DNA from 2 places in the Acidovorax sp. NN32 genome. Region 1 is predicted to be linked to the other one. Evidence: riboswitches for the same ligand, from Rfam matches in the RefSeq annotation. Region 1 holds a riboswitch; the other holds the start of a gene.

Evidence for each region. A riboswitch is a leader RNA that binds a small molecule or an ion and turns the genes downstream of it on or off. The one in region 1 is predicted to bind glycine.
Region 2: linked by a shared signal. The riboswitch ahead of gcvT (glycine cleavage system aminomethyltransferase GcvT) and the one ahead of ACT89O_RS22085 (D-amino acid dehydrogenase) in region 1 are both predicted to bind glycine.

Annotation. Positions count from the first base shown of each region.
Region 1 is NZ_CP199679.1:4,786,527-4,794,652, forward strand. Features, by position in the region: gene ACT89O_RS22055 (ABC1 kinase family protein) at 1-466, shown strand, start outside; gene ACT89O_RS22060 (DUF6463 family protein) at 479-904, shown strand; gene ACT89O_RS22065 (hypothetical protein) at 957-1,337, shown strand; gene ACT89O_RS22070 (YXWGXW repeat-containing protein) at 1,525-2,067, shown strand; gene ACT89O_RS22075 (YXWGXW repeat-containing protein) at 2,233-2,727, shown strand; gene ACT89O_RS22080 (2-keto-4-pentenoate hydratase) at 2,758-3,540, opposite strand; glycine riboswitch at 3,765-3,886, shown strand; gene ACT89O_RS22085 (D-amino acid dehydrogenase) at 3,978-5,294, shown strand; gene sorU (SorU family sulfite dehydrogenase c-type cytochrome subunit) at 5,351-5,659, opposite strand; gene sorT (SorT family sulfite dehydrogenase catalytic subunit) at 5,797-7,008, opposite strand; gene ACT89O_RS22100 (PhnD/SsuA/transferrin family substrate-binding protein) at 7,233-8,126, shown strand, end outside.
Region 2 is NZ_CP199679.1:2,555,463-2,563,588, forward strand. Features, by position in the region: gene ACT89O_RS11985 (Crp/Fnr family transcriptional regulator) at 1-514, opposite strand, end outside; gene gcvP (aminomethyl-transferring glycine dehydrogenase) at 538-3,429, opposite strand; gene gcvH (glycine cleavage system protein GcvH) at 3,507-3,881, opposite strand; gene gcvT (glycine cleavage system aminomethyltransferase GcvT) at 3,967-5,103, opposite strand; glycine riboswitch at 5,152-5,278, opposite strand; glycine riboswitch at 5,300-5,383, opposite strand; gene ACT89O_RS12005 (TRAP transporter large permease) at 5,397-6,674, opposite strand; gene ACT89O_RS12010 (TRAP transporter small permease) at 6,671-7,165, opposite strand; gene ACT89O_RS12015 (TRAP transporter substrate-binding protein) at 7,294-8,126, opposite strand, start outside.

The sequences.
Region 1 (8,126 bases):
GGGCAATTTCTTGTTCGCACCCGATGGCACCGTGGGGGTGCTGGACTTTGGCTGCACGCGCAGCCTGTCGGAGCACTTTCGCACCCAGGTGACAAAAGCATGGTCCGCACTGCTGAGGCCTGCCACCGACCCACAGCGAGGCGCGCTGGTGCTGCAAGCCTACCAGGCACTCGGACTCGTCAACGCCCGCCTCACCGTGCCGGCCTACACCGCCGAACTCGCGCCCGCACTGGCTGACATGCAGGCCTGGCAGATGGAGCCCTTCACGCAACCGGTTTTCGATTTTGGCGTCAAGACGCCGCCACCCATCACCGCCGGACGGCACCAGCGCATGCTGGGCGAGCACCTGGTGCAGGTGCCCGGCGAGATGCCCGCGTTTGAGCGCATGTGGATGGGCCTCATGCACCTGCTTACGGGGCTGGGCGCGCGCGTCCACACGCATTGCCCCGCCCTTCTTCCCTCATAGGACCCCACCCACATGACCTCCCTGACCTCCCCCTCCCATCGCTCTACGGCCATACCGTTTCGCAACCGCTGGAAGGGCCAGTGGATGCTGGCCGTGGCGGTGCTGCACACGCTGTATGCCGCCGTCGTGTTTCCGACCCAGCTGCAAGAGATCGTGCGGCGCGGCGTTTTCAACAGCGTACAAAAAGACCCGGCCGTGGGCGCCGTGGTCTGGTTTGTACTGTTCGGCGTGTTGTTCGCGTTGCTGGGCTGGGCCATCCTGCTGGCCGAACGCAACGCTGCCCTGGCGCCCGTTCCTTTGCGCGGGCTGGGTGCCGGGTTGCTGGCACTCACGGTGCTGGGCATTGTGCTCATGCCTTCCTCCGGTTTCTGGCTGGCGCTGCCGCCCGCGCTGGCCCTGTGCTGGCCCCAAAGCGCTGAAGGCGAAAAAGGCGGTTGATGCGCTGCGTCTGCACCTTCCACGGCCATCCTGATTGAACTAGAAACTGTCCATGAATACTGCGCTGGTACTGGCAGCCGGGGGCCTCGCCCTGGTGGGTGTTGCGCACTCGGTGCTGGGTGAATTGCTAGTATTTCGCGCCCTGCGCACAGAGGGCATCGTGCCCACCGGCGGACGGCCCGTGCTGCGGGAGTGGCAGGTGCGCATTCTGTGGGGCACCTGGCATCTGGCCACCGTGCTGGGCTGGGCCCTGAGCGCCTTGATGTGGCGCCTGGGGACCTCGCCCGTGGACGCGGACCTGGGAGCCTGGGTGGCCGATGTGGCCGGGGTCGCCACGCTGGCCAGCGGCGTGCTGGTGTTCTATGCCACTGAGGGCCGACACCCTGCCTGGTTTGCCCTGCTCGTGGTGGCGGCGCTGGTGTGGTGGCGCTGAAGGGCCGCACTACGTTCACGGGGTGGGCAGCTTGCCGGAAGTGTGAGAAAAATCACGGAAACCGCTGCTGCTCCTGCTGCAGGAAACACAACTTCACAAGACTTCGCAATTCGCCTACACCGGCTTGACGCAGCATCTGCACCATGAAGTCTCCGGTTCCGCAAGGAATCATTCTGAGGAGATCACCATGGCCCGCAATGCACTCGCCGCTGTTTCCATCGCCTTGCTGTCTCTGGGCGCCGCAACGGTGGCGCAGGCACAGACCAGCGCCACCGTTGTCATCCAGTCGGGGCAGCCCCACCACTACCAGGCGCCAGCACCCATGGTGGTGCAATACGGCCCACCACCGCCCCCCCGCCATGAAGTGGCGCCCCGCCCTCGGCACAACATGGTGTGGGTGCCCGGCTATTGGGATTGGCGCGGCCACCGCCATGTCTGGGTCCAGGGCCACTGGGTGAAGGCGCGCCCTGGTTACTACTACCGCGAGCCGCGCTGGGTGGAACACGGCGGCCGGTGGGACCTGCGCCCCGGCCGCTGGGACCGTGATGGCGACGGCATCCCCAACCGCTATGACCGTGACCGCGATGGTGATGGTGTTCCCAACCGCTACGACCGCGATCACCACGACCGAGACCGCGATGGCGTGTCCAACCGCTACGACCGCGACCGTGACGGAGACGGCGTTCCCAATCGGCACGACCGCCGCCCGGACAACCCCTACCGCAATTGAACGATTGAACGATTGAACAGCTGAAGGAGCGCGGAGGCTCGCAAGCCCCGCGCCCACTCCCTCCTTTGGCCTACGCCCGCCCCCGCTGAGCACCTACGTGGCGCCGCGCACCAGGCCGCCACCATGCAAAGACCGATTCCGCCAGGAATCACCCCGGAGACCACCATGACCCGCCAAACACTGACCGCAGCCGCCATCGCCCTGATGGCACTGCTGCCCCTCGTACCGACACACGCGGCCATTCAAGGCACCGTCGTCATTCAGTCCGACCAACCACAGCGTGGGTACCAGCCCACGCAGACCTACCAGGTGATTCCCGCGCCCCCACCACCACGGTACGAAGCCGTGCCGCGCCCACGCCGTGGCCAGGTGTGGGAACAAGGCCATTGGGAATGGCGCGGCAACCGCCACCGCTGGGTGAAGGGCCACTGGGTACAAGCGCGCAGCGGCTACCAGTACCGGCAGCCCCAATGGGTGGAGCGCGATGGCCGCTGGGAAATGCAGCGGGGCCGCTGGGACAGCGACGGTGACGGCATTGCCGACCGCAACGACCGGGACCGCGATGGCGATGGCATCTCCAACCGCAATGACCGTGATCGCGACGGTGACGGCGTGTCCAACCGCCGCGACAGCCAGCCGGACAACCCGCGCCGCAACTGATCTGCCGCGTTCCACGATCCTCGTAACGGTTCAGTCGAATTTCACCTCGGCGCGACCGACACCAGGAAAATCGGCCACCACCACCGTGCCCGGCGCCACCAGCACGGTGCCGGTGCAGGACCCGGTGGTCACCCACTGCCCTGCGCGCAGCCCTCCCAGGCTGCGCGCGCCTTCGTTGGCCAGCCACACCAGCAGCCGCAGCGGATCACCTGCCGGGTTACCCCAGGTGGCGTGCTGCACGGCCACCGATCCGTTCACCGACAGGCTGACCCCTTGCACCAGGGGCTGCACCGAAGCCACATCGGTCAAACCCGAACCCACGATCAGCGCCCCATGGCAGGCCTGGTCGGCCAGGCGACTCCACTCCCCTTGTTGTGCCCAGGCGGCAAAACGCGTGTCGCACACCTCAATGGCGGCACGCACCGACACCATGGCGGCCAGCACCTCGGCCGCGCTGTAGGGCGTGGCGCGTGCGGGCAGGTCTGCGCCCAGTTCGTACACCAGCTCCGCCTCCACCCCCATCACGGCAAAGCCTGTGGCCGACAAGTTGACCTCCTGGCCAGGCTGCTCCACCCACACCGAGTCGCGGGTCAGCGCCGCACGCGCGGGTTGGGCCTGGGGCGACGCGGCGCCCACTTTCCATCCCGCGACCTCGCCGCGCTCACGCACTACGGCGTCCTGCACGGCGTAGGCCTCGGCCGCATCGCGAGGGCGCAATGCAACGGGCAGATCCAGCGGCCGGGGCGTGCGTCCCTGGCGCGCTATGGTGATCACGGCGGCGCTGGCGAAGGGGTCAAAGGCGGTATCGGGCATGGGAAAAGCGTCCTGGGGGTGGGTCAAATCGCCGGATTATGGCGACTCCATGTCGCCGCCAGCATCAGCAACGATTGCCGCCCATTAGCCGCCCCAAACACCCCACCGCCGCCCGCACCCTCCTAGAATGGCCCCCGCAGGAGAGCACGGCAGGCCACAAGGCCCACCGCTGCACCGAAGGCGCAAACTCCCATACACGCTCAGGTCCCGTACTGCACCATTTATCAAAGCCGTCTGGAGAGCCGCCCCAACCTGTCAGCAGCGTTGTGGCGCACCGAAGGAGCAAACCGCGCGCCATGTGGGCTGGGTGGTGAATCTCTCAGGTACCAAGGACAGGGGGAGCGGCAGCTTGGCGGACGCGCGCTGGCTGCTTGCTATTTAATTAATAGCTGCCAACGCACATCCATCAAGCGCTGAACCCTTAAAAGGCTTCAAAAATGCGCGTAATCGTTTTGGGCGCCGGCTTGCTCGGCGTGACTTCGGCTTATTTCCTGCAACAACTTGGCCATGAGGTCACGGTCATCGACCGCCAGGGTGCGCCCGGTGCCGAGACCAGCTTTGCCAACGGCGGCCAGATCTCGGTGAGCCACGCCGAGCCCTGGGCCAACCCCAGCGCGCCGCTCAAGGTGCTGCAGTGGCTGGGCAAGGAAGATGCGCCCCTGCTGTTCCGCCTGCGCGCCGACATGCGGCAGTGGCTGTGGGGCCTGTCCTTCCTGCGCAACTGCACACCCGCGCGCACTCGCCACAACATCGAGCAGATCGTGCGCCTGGGCACCTACAGCCGCGACACACTGCAGCAGCTGCGCACGGCCACCGGCATCCAGTACGACCAGCGCACGCAGGGCATCCTGCACTTCTATACCAACCAAAAGGAATTCGACGGCGCGCTGGCCCCGGCCGAGCAGATGCGCGCGTTGGGCTGTGAGCGCCAGGTGATCAGCGCCGACGAGGCCGTGCGCATCGAGCCCGCGCTGGCCCACATCCGCCCGCAGCTCGCAGGCGCCACCTACACGGCCGAAGATGAATCCGGCGACGCCAACCAGTTCACGCGCGAGCTGGCCAAGCTGTGCGAGGCGGCGGGCGTGCAGTTCCGCATGGGCCACCACATCACCGCACTGCGCGAGGTGGGCGGCCGCATCGACCATGTGGAAGTGACCAATGCCGAAGGCCGCTTCGAACGCGTGCGCGGCGACGCGTTTGTGCTGGCCATGGGCTCGTTCAGCCCGCTGCTGGCGCAGCCGCTGGGTATCCAGCTGCCGATTTATCCGGCCAAGGGTTACTCGGTGACGATGCCGGTGAAGGATGCAGCCAAGGCGCACCAGGTGAGCCTGACAGACGATGAGTTCAAGCTCGTGTTCTCGCGCTACACCAGCGAGCGGGGTGACCGTCTGCGCATTGCGGGCACCGCCGAGCTGAACGGCTACGACCGCCACCTGAACCAGGTGCGCTGCGAGGCCATCGTGCGGCGCGTGGAGCAGCTCTTCCCCGGCGCGGGCGACGCGAGCCAGGCCCAGTTCTGGAGCGGCCTGCGCCCGGCCACGCCCAGCAACGTGCCGCTGATCGGCAAGACCAAAGTAGGCAACCTGTTCCTCAACACCGGCCACGGCACGCTGGGCTGGACACATGCCTGCGGCTCGGGCAAGGCCCTGGCCGACATCGTGAGCGGCCGTGTACCCGAGGTGGACTTTGCGTTCCAGGGGCTGCAGGGGCGCGCCGCAGGAGCGGCACTGGTGCCATCGCGCACGGCGGCCTGAAGCAGCGCGCGGTTGCAGCGAGGCAAGGCTGCTGCAACCGCTGCGAAAGGCTGCGCCTACTTGGCGGCGCCTGTGGCGTGCGCCACAAACTGCGCCACCGCCAGCATGTCCTTCTCGCTCATGCGCTCGGCATACGAAGGCATCACGCCGATACCCGCCTTGAGCGCGCGCAACACGCGGCCAGCGTCAGGTTTCAGCTCATCCAGCACCGGGCCCACCTGCCCTTCAGCACCGGTGGCCTGCAGCGTATGGCACACCGCGCAGGCGGGCTGGATCTTGGTGAACAGCTCCTTGCCGCGCGCCAGTTCGGCCGGGTCGGCAGCCCAGCTGGCGCCCGCCCACAGTAACGCCAGCCCTACCAGCAAACTGCCTTGCGGCACCCGATACCGTCCGATAGCGGCGCGCACCCACGCCAGTGCCACCGTGGAACTGGCTCTGCCAGGCCACGGGTGGCGTCCCCCCATCGGGGGGAAGGCGCAAAGCGCCTCAGGGGGGAGCGAGGTCATGCCACGGTCACGGTGACGGCGTGGTCACGCCAGCTGGCGTTGTTGTAGCCGCCCAGGTTTTCCTCGCGCTGCTCGGCCTGCACATTGCCTGCCGTGTCGGTGGCGCGGCTGGCCAGCACATGGGTGCCCGCCTCCAGGCGCACGGGCAGCGCAAACTGCCGCCACGCGAACGGGCCCAGGTCCGGGCCGATGAGCTTGGCCGCCTGCCAGGTCTTGCCGCCATCGACCGACACCTCCACACCCTTGATGCCGCGCGTGCCGCCAAAGGCCACGCCATGCACCTGCACCTGGCCGGGCTTGAGCGCGCCCTTGTCGGCCAAGGGGCCGTTGATCCACGACTTCACGCCCATCTCCCACACCGAGGGCTGGTCGGGGCTGGCCTTGCTGCCGGGCGGCGACATGCGGTAGCCGTGCGACATGATGCGCGCCTGCGACTGCGCGGCGGTGAAGGCCACGCGCTTGACGTACTTGATGTTGTTCACGCCCTGGTAGCCGGGCACCACCAGGCGCAGCGGGCCACCGTGCGCCAGCGACAGCGGCTCGCCATTCATCTCCCAGGCCAGCAGCGCGTCGTCGAGTGCCTTCACGGGCACCGAGCGCTCCACCAGCACGGTGAGCGGGTCCACGCCCTCGGGCAGCTTCTCGCCGCCCGTGCCGGTCAGGTAGGCAGCACCGTCGGCCAGCCCGCCCAAGGCGGCCACCACGTTGCGCAGTGGCACGCCGCTCCAGACCACACAACCGGCAGCGCCCACCGACCAGGGCGTGCCGCTGGGCTTGCTGGGGAAAAAGCCCCGGCCATTGCCCGAGCACTGCAGCACGGTGGCCACGGTTTCCACGCCCAGCGTCTTGAGTTCGGCCAGGGTCAGGCTGCGCGGACTCTTGACCCCTTCGATCGCCACGGTCCAGGCATCGCGGTTGTCCAGGATGGCGGCGTCGGGCGCGGGCAGGTTGTTGCGCACATACAGCTGGTTGGACGGCGTGATGACACTGGTGCCAAACGCGGAGCGACGGGTTTCGAGAGTGCTGCTGCTGTGCACGATCAGCGCATCCGGTGACTTCCATCCTGCATACGCGGGCAGCGGCTTGGCAGCGGCTGCGGCCTGCTGGGCACGCGCACCGCCGGCCCATCCAGCCAGGCCCAGCGCGCTCAAGGCGGCGGCACTTCCGGCCAGCATGTGGCGTCGCGGCAGGGTCATGGAATCTTTCATGGAAACGTCTCCAAATAATGGGATGGACAAAAACTCTTTGTTGCCCCCGCCCACCCGGCAGGCACAGGGGATCGGGTCAGCCCGCATTCTGTGCGGGAGCTCTGCGCGCCGCACGCATGGCTTCGTTAGAAGAAGTAACAAAAACAAAAGATCAGAAACATTCGTACGCAGGTGCGGGGGCCCTGGGCATATTCGCGGTTTGTTTTGGGGAGAGGAACCGCGCAATGAACATCGCCAGAAAATCGACCCGCGGCCCGCTGGGACTGCTACTTGGCTTATGGCTGTGTTGCAGCGCCGCCCAGGCCCAGCTGACGGCCATCGTGGCCGTGGAGCCCACGGCCCGCAAGGCGGCGCACTCCATCCTGCGCACCTCCGCCGAATCGGGCCTGTCGAAGGCCGCGGGCCAGCCCGTGGCACTGACCACCAGCGACGACCTGGCCGACGTGATGCGCGCCACGCGCAGCGCGGGATATGACATCTTCATTGGCCCTGCCCAGGTGGCTGCGTCCGCGTTGCAACGCGGCTACGAGCTGGTGGGCGCCACGCACAAATCGGACAGATACCTGCTGGTCGGGCTGCAGCAGATCGCTGCGGTGCCTGCCATGAAAGGCCGACGGCTCTATCTGCCCCAGCAGGATTCGGCCTACACCTACATGGCGCGCGGCATGCTCAATGAGGCGGGGCTGTCGTTCCAGGACCTGCGCGCGGTGCAGTACGAGAAATTTCCCCAGGCCGGCCTGACAGCCCTGACTCTGGGCACGGCGGATGCCACTGTGGTGCGCGAGGACGACTGGGCCGAATGGTCGGCAGCGCACCCCGGCCTTGCGCGGGTGCTGGCTACATCGCAGCCGGTGCCTGGCGGGTTCTCCATCGTGGTGAAAAAAGACCTGCCGGCGGATGCGCGCAACAAGCTGGCCCAGTGGTTCAGCGCGTCGTCCTCCGCCAGCGGCCTGCCGCCAGCCTCCGTGCGCCCGGAGGCCGTTGAGTACCGACGTGTGGCCGAGCTGGGGCTGTTCACCCCCACGAGCCTGCCTGGGGTGACGCGCATCACTGCGCGCGAGGCCCAGACCCTGCTGGTGCAGGGCGCCACGCTGGTGGACACCCGAACCGAGAAGGAA
Region 2 (8,126 bases), 2.2 Mb from region 1:
GCAGGTGGGGCGTCAAATCACCGTGTGTAGCGAGAAAAGATTGGTAGCGCACCTCGGGCGGGTGGCTCAACAACTCGGCTTCGCGCTGTGCGTTCTGCTGAAACACATAGCCCAGGGCCTCTTCCAGCAAGGGGCCGATGTGGGCAAAGCTGCGTTGCCACTGCTGCAAGGTGGCATAAGTCAGCTCCACAGCCTCTACGGGTGCCAGGGCCTCGATGGCATAAGGGCTGGGCAGCGCCAGAGGCGGCAGGTTGCCAGCCACCCAGCTGCCGGTGCCGTGAAACGACCGGTTGCGTTCGGTACCTTGTTCGTTCAGGTAGAACAGCCGAACCACACCGCTGCGCACCTGCCAGCAGCGCGTGCTGGTCTCGCCCGCGGGCTGCAGCAGCGTGCCTGCGCCGAACTGACGGCGGGGCAGGGCCTGCCACAGAGCGGCCAGGGCAGGTTCAGACCGGACCAGCGCGTCCAGCGCAGGCGGCTGGCAGACAGTGCAGGCGCTGGTGGTCGAGGTCACTGCGTTCAGGCAATTCAGGCGTCTCAGGCGTAGTCAGACACCGGGATGCAGCTGCAGCTCAGATTGCGGTCACCCCATACGTTGTCCACGCGGCCAACAGGAGACCAGTACTTGGCCTGGCGCAGGGCGGCCACCGGGTAAGCGGCGGCTTCGCGGGCGTAAGGGCGAGCCCATTCGCCGCCCAGCAGACTCTCGGCCGTGTGGGGTGCGTTCTTCAGCGGGTTGTTGTCCTGCGGCCAGGCGCCGGATTCGATCTGGCGGATCTCTTCGCGGATGGCAATCATCGCGTCGACGAAGCGGTCGATCTCGAACAGCGTTTCGCTCTCGGTGGGCTCCACCATCAGCGTGTTGGGCACGGGGAAGCTCAGTGTGGGCGCGTGGAAGCCGTAGTCGATCAGGCGCTTGGCGACATCCTCAGCCATCACGCCGCTGGTGTCCTTGAGGCCGCGCAGGTCCAGGATGCACTCGTGCGCCACGTGGCCATTGGCACTCGCGTACAGCGTGGGGTAGTGATCCTTGAGGCGTGCACTGATGTAGTTGGCCGAGAGGATGGCGGTTTCGGTCGCAGCCTGCAGGCCTTCGGCGCCCATCATGCGGCAGTACATCCAGCTGATGGGCAGCACGGCGGCATTGCCCAGAGGCGCTGCCGACACGGCACCCACGCCGCCGGCCACACCGGCCGTGGCATGACCAGGCAGGTAGGGCACCAGATCGGCCACCACACACACGGGACCTACGCCGGGGCCGCCACCGCCGTGCGGAATGCAGAAGGTCTTGTGCAGATTCAGGTGGCTCACGTCGCCGCCGAACTCGCCAGGGGCGGCCACGCCGACCAGGGCGTTCATGTTGGCGCCGTCCACATACACCCGGCCGCCGTGGCTGTGCACCAGGGCGCACAGCTCCTTCACCTGCGTTTCGAACACGCCGTGCGTGCTGGGGTAGGTGATCATGATGCAGGCCAGGTTGGCACTGTGCTGTTCGCACTTGGCCTGCAGGTCGGCCATGTCCACGTTGCCGTTGGCGTCGCAGGCGGTCACTACCACCTGCATGCCCACCATCTGGGCGCTGGCGGGGTTGGTGCCGTGTGCGCTGCTGGGGATCAGGCAGATGTTGCGGTGGCCGTGGCCCTGGGCCTCGTGGTATGCCTTGATGGCCAGCAGGCCCGCGTATTCGCCTTGCGATCCGGCGTTGGGCTGCAGGCTGATGCCTGCGTAGCCCGTGGCCTGGCACAGCCATGCGCGCAGCTGCTCATCCAGCTCCTTGTAGCCCAGCAGCTGGTCGGCAGGGGCAAACGGGTGCACGTTGGCAAACTCGGGCCAGGTGATGGGGATCATCTCGCTCGTGGCGTTGAGCTTCATGGTGCAGCTGCCCAGAGGGATCATGCTGCGGTCCAGCGCCAGGTCCTTGTCAGACAGCTGGCGGATGTAGCGCAGCATGCCGGTTTCGGAGTGGTGGGTGTTGAACACCGGATGAGTCAGGTACTTGCTGGCGCGGCGAAGTTCGGTGGGGATCAGCGGCTCTACACCCTTCTCGAAGGCGTCAAACGTGGGCAGCGCCTGGCCATCCGCGGCGAACACCTTCCACAGCAGCTCGATGTCGGCGCGCGTGGTGGTCTCGTCCAACGAGATGCACAGGTAGTTTTCGAAATAAATTCGCAGGTTGGCGCCCAGCTGTACTGCGCGAGCAGCTATGGATTTAGTAGCGCCATCGGTCTTGAGCGTCAGCGTGTCAAAACACGCCTGCGGGCGCACCGGTGCGCCCAGTTGGGTGAGCCCCTTGGCCAGAATGGCGGTGTAGCTGGCCACACGCTGTGCAATGCGCTTGAGCCCATCGGGGCCATGGTACACGGCGTACATGCTGGCGATCACGGCGGGCAACACCTGCGCGGTGCAGATGTTGGACGTGGCCTTTTCGCGGCGGATGTGCTGCTCGCGCGTTTGCAGGGCCAGGCGGTAGGCGGGCTTGCCATGTGTATCCACGCTCACGCCCACCAGGCGGCCGGGCAGGCTGCGCTTGAACTCGTCGCGGCAGGCCATGTAGGCAGCGTGCGGGCCACCCGCGCCCATGGGCATGCCGAAGCGCTGCGTGGTGCCTACGACGATATCGGCACCCCATTCACCGGGCGGGGTGATCAGCGTGAGGGCCAGGAGGTCGGCCGCTGCGATGAAGGCCGCCTGTTTGGCATGCGCCTTTTCCACGTCGGCGCGCAGGTCATCAATGCGGCCGCTGGTGGCGGGGTACTGGGCCAGCACGGCGAAGTAGTCGCCGTTCAGCGCTGCATCCCATTCGGCGGCGGAGTTGGCCAGCACCACATCGATATTGAGGGGCTTGGCACGGGTCTGGATCACTTCGATGGTTTGCGGGTGGGCATCACCGGCCACCACAAACACATTGCTTTTGCTCTTGACGGAGCGCTTGGCCAGCGTCATCGCCTCAGCGGCGGCCGTGGCTTCGTCCAGCATCGACGCATTGGCAATCGGCATGCCGGTCAGATCGCAGACCATGGTCTGAAAATTGACCAGCGCCTCCATGCGGCCTTGCGAGATTTCGGCCTGGTACGGCGTGTAGGCCGTGTACCAGGCGGGGTTCTCCAGGATGTTGCGCAGGATGACGCCCGGTGTGTGGGTGCCGTAGTAGCCCTGGCCGATGAAGCTCTTCAGGACCTGGTTCTTCGATGCCATCGCCTTGAGTTCGGCCAGCGCCGCCGCTTCCGTGATCGGCAGGGGCAGGTCCATCGCGCGGCTGCGTGCAATGGAGCGCGGCACGATGGAGTCGATGAGGGCGCGGCGCGAGGCCTCACCAATCACCGACAGCATGTGCGCTTCATCGGCCGCATCGATGCCGATGTGGCGTGGCAGGAATTCGGTGGCGTTTTCAAGCGCTGCGAGCGTGGGCAGGGGGGCGAGGGTGGTCATCGGCGGCGGCGTGGGACAACAAGGAGGCACATTGGCCCGGCAGGGCGCCGGGCCTCGGGGAACAAAAGATCCGGAGATCAGGCGTTCTTGGCGAACTCTGCGTACGCAGGTTCGTCCATGAGCGCGTCGAATTGCATCATGTCGGTCACGTGGACCTTGAAGAACCAGCCAGCGCCCAGCGGGTCGGTGTTGGCCAGCGAGGGGTCGGCGCGCAGGGCTTCGTTCACCTCGACGATTTCGCCGCTGACGGGCATGTACACGTCGGCGGCGGCTTTGACGGACTCCACCACGCCGGCGACTTCACCTTGGGTGAAGGTCTTGCCGACTTCGGGCAGGTCCACAAACACCACATCGCCCAGCGCGTCCTGGGCGTGTACCGTGATGCCCACGGTGGCGGCTTCGTGGTCGGAGATGTCGATCCACTCGTGATCCTTGGAAAACTTGACGGTCATGGGGGCTCCAGAAAAAAAGGGGAAAAACAAACAAAAGTGCCGATGCCAGCCAAGACTGTAGCCGGGCTGGCGCAGTTTCAGACGGTCAGCCGCGGTAGTAGCGCGCGGGGGTAAAGGGCATGGCACGCACTTCCATGGGCACGGCCTTGCCGCGCACGATGGCGTTCACCCGCGTGCCGATGGCGGCGAAGGCGGGTGTGACATAGCCCATAGCCACGGGTTCGTTCACCGTGGGGCTCAGCAGGCCGCTGGTCACTTCGCCAATCTTCTGGCCGTCTTCGCTCTGCAATTCGGTGTGTTCGCGCACAGGCACACGCTCCAGTGCGACGAGGCCGACGCGCTTGCGCTGCAGGCTGGCGGGGTTGTCGATCTGCGCGAGCACCTTGTCTGCTCCGGGGAAACCCCCTGCGCGGGCGCCGCCCGTGCGACGCACCTTCTGGATGGCCCAGTTCAGCGCGGCTTCAGGCGGCGTGGTGGTGGTGTCGATGTCGTTGCCATACAGGCACAGGCCTGCTTCGAGGCGCAGCGAGTTGCGCGCACCCAGGCCGATGGGCTTGACTTCAGGCTGCGCGAGCAGTGCGCGGGCCAGGGTGTCGGCCTGCGCAGCGGGCACCGAGATTTCAAAGCCGTCTTCGCCCGTGTAGCCGCTGCGGGTGACAAAACAGTCGCAGCCCGCGATGGAAAAATCACCGCCCGTCATGAACACCAGCTTTTCAACGCCGGGCGCCAGGCGCGCCAGGGCAGTGACGGCTTGCGGGCCTTGCAGCGCCAGCAGCGCGTGGTCGGGCATGGGGATCACGTTGCAGCGCTGGCCGATGCGGGCCTGGATGTGGGCGATGTCGCCCACCTTGCAGGCGCCGTTCACGATCACGAACAGGGTGTCGTTGCCTTTGTTGAAGAACATCAGGTCATCAATCACCGTGCCTTCGTCGGTCAGCAGCAGGCCGTAACGCTGCTTGCCCACGGGCAGGTCGATCACGTCCACGGGCATCAGCGTTTCAAACGCCGCTGCGGCGTCAGGGCCGACCAGCTTGAGCTGACCCATGTGCGAGACATCAAACAGACCCGCCGCGTTGCGCGTGTGCTGGTGTTCAGCCATCAGCCCTGCGGGGTATTGCACGGGCATGGAATAGCCGGCGAACGGCACCATGCGGGCGCCCAGCTCGATGTGCAGGGCGTTCAGGGGCGTGGTGAGCAGGGGGGCGGTGGTGGCTGACGACATGGCGGACTCCGGGCAAATGGGGGCCGCAACCACGGAGGTGGTCACGGGATTTGCCCTGCTGTCCGCTTTACCTGAGAGATTCACCGCAGCGCCCTGGCTGGCCGTGCGGTTTGCTCCTTCGGTGGATGGCCTCAACACGCGGTGCGGCGGACCATCTCTCTCCAGCAAGGGAACGCCCGCATCACTGCGGGCGGTTGTCAGTCCTTTTGCCTGAGCGTTCGGCTGTTGCCTGCGCCTTCGGCGGTGCGGTGGCCTGTGGGGCTTGGCACTCTCTCCTGACCGGGGGATTCTAACTACTTTGCGTAGACCAGATCGCGCAAACCCAGCGACAACTGCGGCACATAGGTCACCACCATCAGGCAGGCCATGATGACAAGCACAAACGGAATCAGGTGCCCGACGATGCGGTCTAGCGATATTCGCGCCACGGTGCAGGCTGCAAACAGGTTCACGCCAAACGGCGGCGTGATCATGCCCATGGCCAGGTTCACTACCATGATCAGGCCAAAGTGCACCGGGTCCACACCAAAGTGGATGGCCACGGGAGCCAGGATGGGCGCCAGAACGATGATGGCGGCACTGGTCTCGATGAACATGCCGATCACGAACAACGCCGCGTTCACCCCGAGCAGGAAGAGGGTGGGGGATTGCAGCACCGCCTCCAGCCAGCGGCCAATGGCATCCGGCACGCCAGCACGGGTGATGAGGAAGGCGAACAGGCCCGCATTGGCAATGATGAACATGATCACTGCGGACGAGATGGCCGATTTGCGCAGGATGGCAAACAGGTCCTTGAGCCGGATCTCGCGGTATATCACCACCCCCACAATCAATGCGTAGAACACCGCCACGGCCGATGCTTCAGTGGGGGTGAATACGCCACCGTAGATGCCGCCAAGGATGATCACCGGCATCAGCAGCGCCCAGCCCGCCTGCAGCGTGGCCTTGCCAAGAGGCATGCGGCCGTCGCCGTCGTTTTTGCCCCAGCCCTTGTACTTGCAGTACGCCCAGACAAAAAGCATCAGCGCGCCACTGATCAGCAGCCCCGGGCCAAAGCCGGCGATGAACAGCTCGCCAATCGACACTTCGGCGCTCACGCCATACAGGATCATGGGGATGGAGGGCGGGATGATCACGCCCAGCTCGGCGCTGGTGGCCTGCAGGGATGCGGCGTAGCTCGTGGGGTAGCCATGCTTGATGAGCGCGGGGATCAGGATGGCGCCAATGGCAAATGTGGTGGCCACCGACGAGCCCGACACGGCCGCAAAGATCATGCAGGTCAGCACGCAGGTCATGGGCAGGCCACCCTGCACGCCGCCCACGATGCTCTTGGCAAACTCCACCAGGCGGCGGGATATGCCGCCCGTTTCCATCAGGTTGCCCGCGAGGATGAAGAACGGAATGGCGGCCAGCGGAAATTTGTTGATGGAGCCAAACATCTCCTTCACAGAGATCAGCATGTTGGCATTGGCTACCTGGATGCCCAGGATGGAGGCCAGGCCGATGGAAACGGCCACGGACACAGTGAGTGCAAAACACAGCACCATGGTGGTGATCATGACGGGCGTCATTGCGCGGTCTCCAGCTCAAGGCGTTGAGGGTCTAGCAGGTTGCCGACGATGCCAATGGCGCTGAACACGCCACCCACCGGCATGGCCACGTAGGCCCAGAACATGGAGACGGATTCGAGCCCCGCCATCGACTGCACGCCGCCGCGTTGGGCATAGTCCCAGCCCCACCACACGATCACGCCAATCAGTGCCAGCGCCGCCACTGCCACGACATAGTCCAGCACCCGGCGCACGCGCGGGGGGCTCCAGCGGTACAGCACATCCACGCTGACCATCGCGCCCTGGCGGAACGCGCTGGGGATGGCCAGGAACACCATCCAGATCAGGCTGAAACGGATCAGCACTTCAGTCCACTCGGCGGGCTGCTCCAGCACAAAGCGGGTCACGATCTGGAACATGCCCAGCGATGCGGCAATGACCAGCATGGCGCACGCGCCGAGCAACGCTGCAAACGTGGCCCCGCGTTCAAACATCAGAAAAGCTTTTTTCATGGGGCGGACAACGCCATGGGTTCGGATGATTCGGTGGAGAGAATCAGATTGAAGATAAAAAACGCCCGTAGCGCTTATTCTACGGGCGTTGTGTGCTACTAAAAATATAGTAGCTGATGCGCATGCAACTACTTGACGTCGCGGATCTTGTCCAGGGTGGCCTTGCCAAACTGTTTTTCAAACTCGGCGTTCACAGGCGCCAGCGCCGCCACAAACTTGGACTTGTCCGGATTGTCCACCACCGTCATGCCTTTGGCGCGCAGGTCGGCCACGCCCTTGGCGTCGTCTTCATCCACGCGTGCACGGTTGGCCTTGGTGCCTTCCTTGGCGGCGTCGATGAAGGCCTGCTTGTCGGCGGCCGAGAGCTTGTCGAACGAGGCCTTGTTCATCACGAAGATGGCAGGCGAATACACGTGGCCGGTCAGCGTCAGGTGCTTTTGAACTTGGTCGAACTTGGCCGAGATGATCACGGGCAGCGGGTTCTCCTGGCCGTCCACGGTGCCTTGTTGCAGGGCCGTGAACACTTCGGGGAAGGCCATGGGCGTGGTGATGATGCCGAAGCCCTTGTACGCGGCGATGTGCACGGGGTTTTCCATGGTGCGCATCTTCAGGCCCTTGAGGTCTTCAGGCGTGTTCACCGAGCGCTTGCTGTTCGTCATGTGGCGAAAGCCGTTCTCGGCCCAGGCCAGGGCCTTGAAGCCCTTGCTGTCGAACTTGGTCAGCATCTCCTGGCCGATGGGGCCATCCAGCACCGCACGCGCATGGGCCTTGTCGCGGAACAGGAAGGGCACGTCAAAGATGCGCGCTTCGGGCACAAAGTTGGGCACGGGGCCGGTGGAGCTGAAGGCCAGCTCTTGCGTGCCCAGCTGCACGGCTTCAATCGATTCGCGCTCGCCACCCAGGGCGCCGTTGTAGAACGTCTGTACCTTGTAGCGGCCGGCCGTGCGCTTTTCGACTTCCT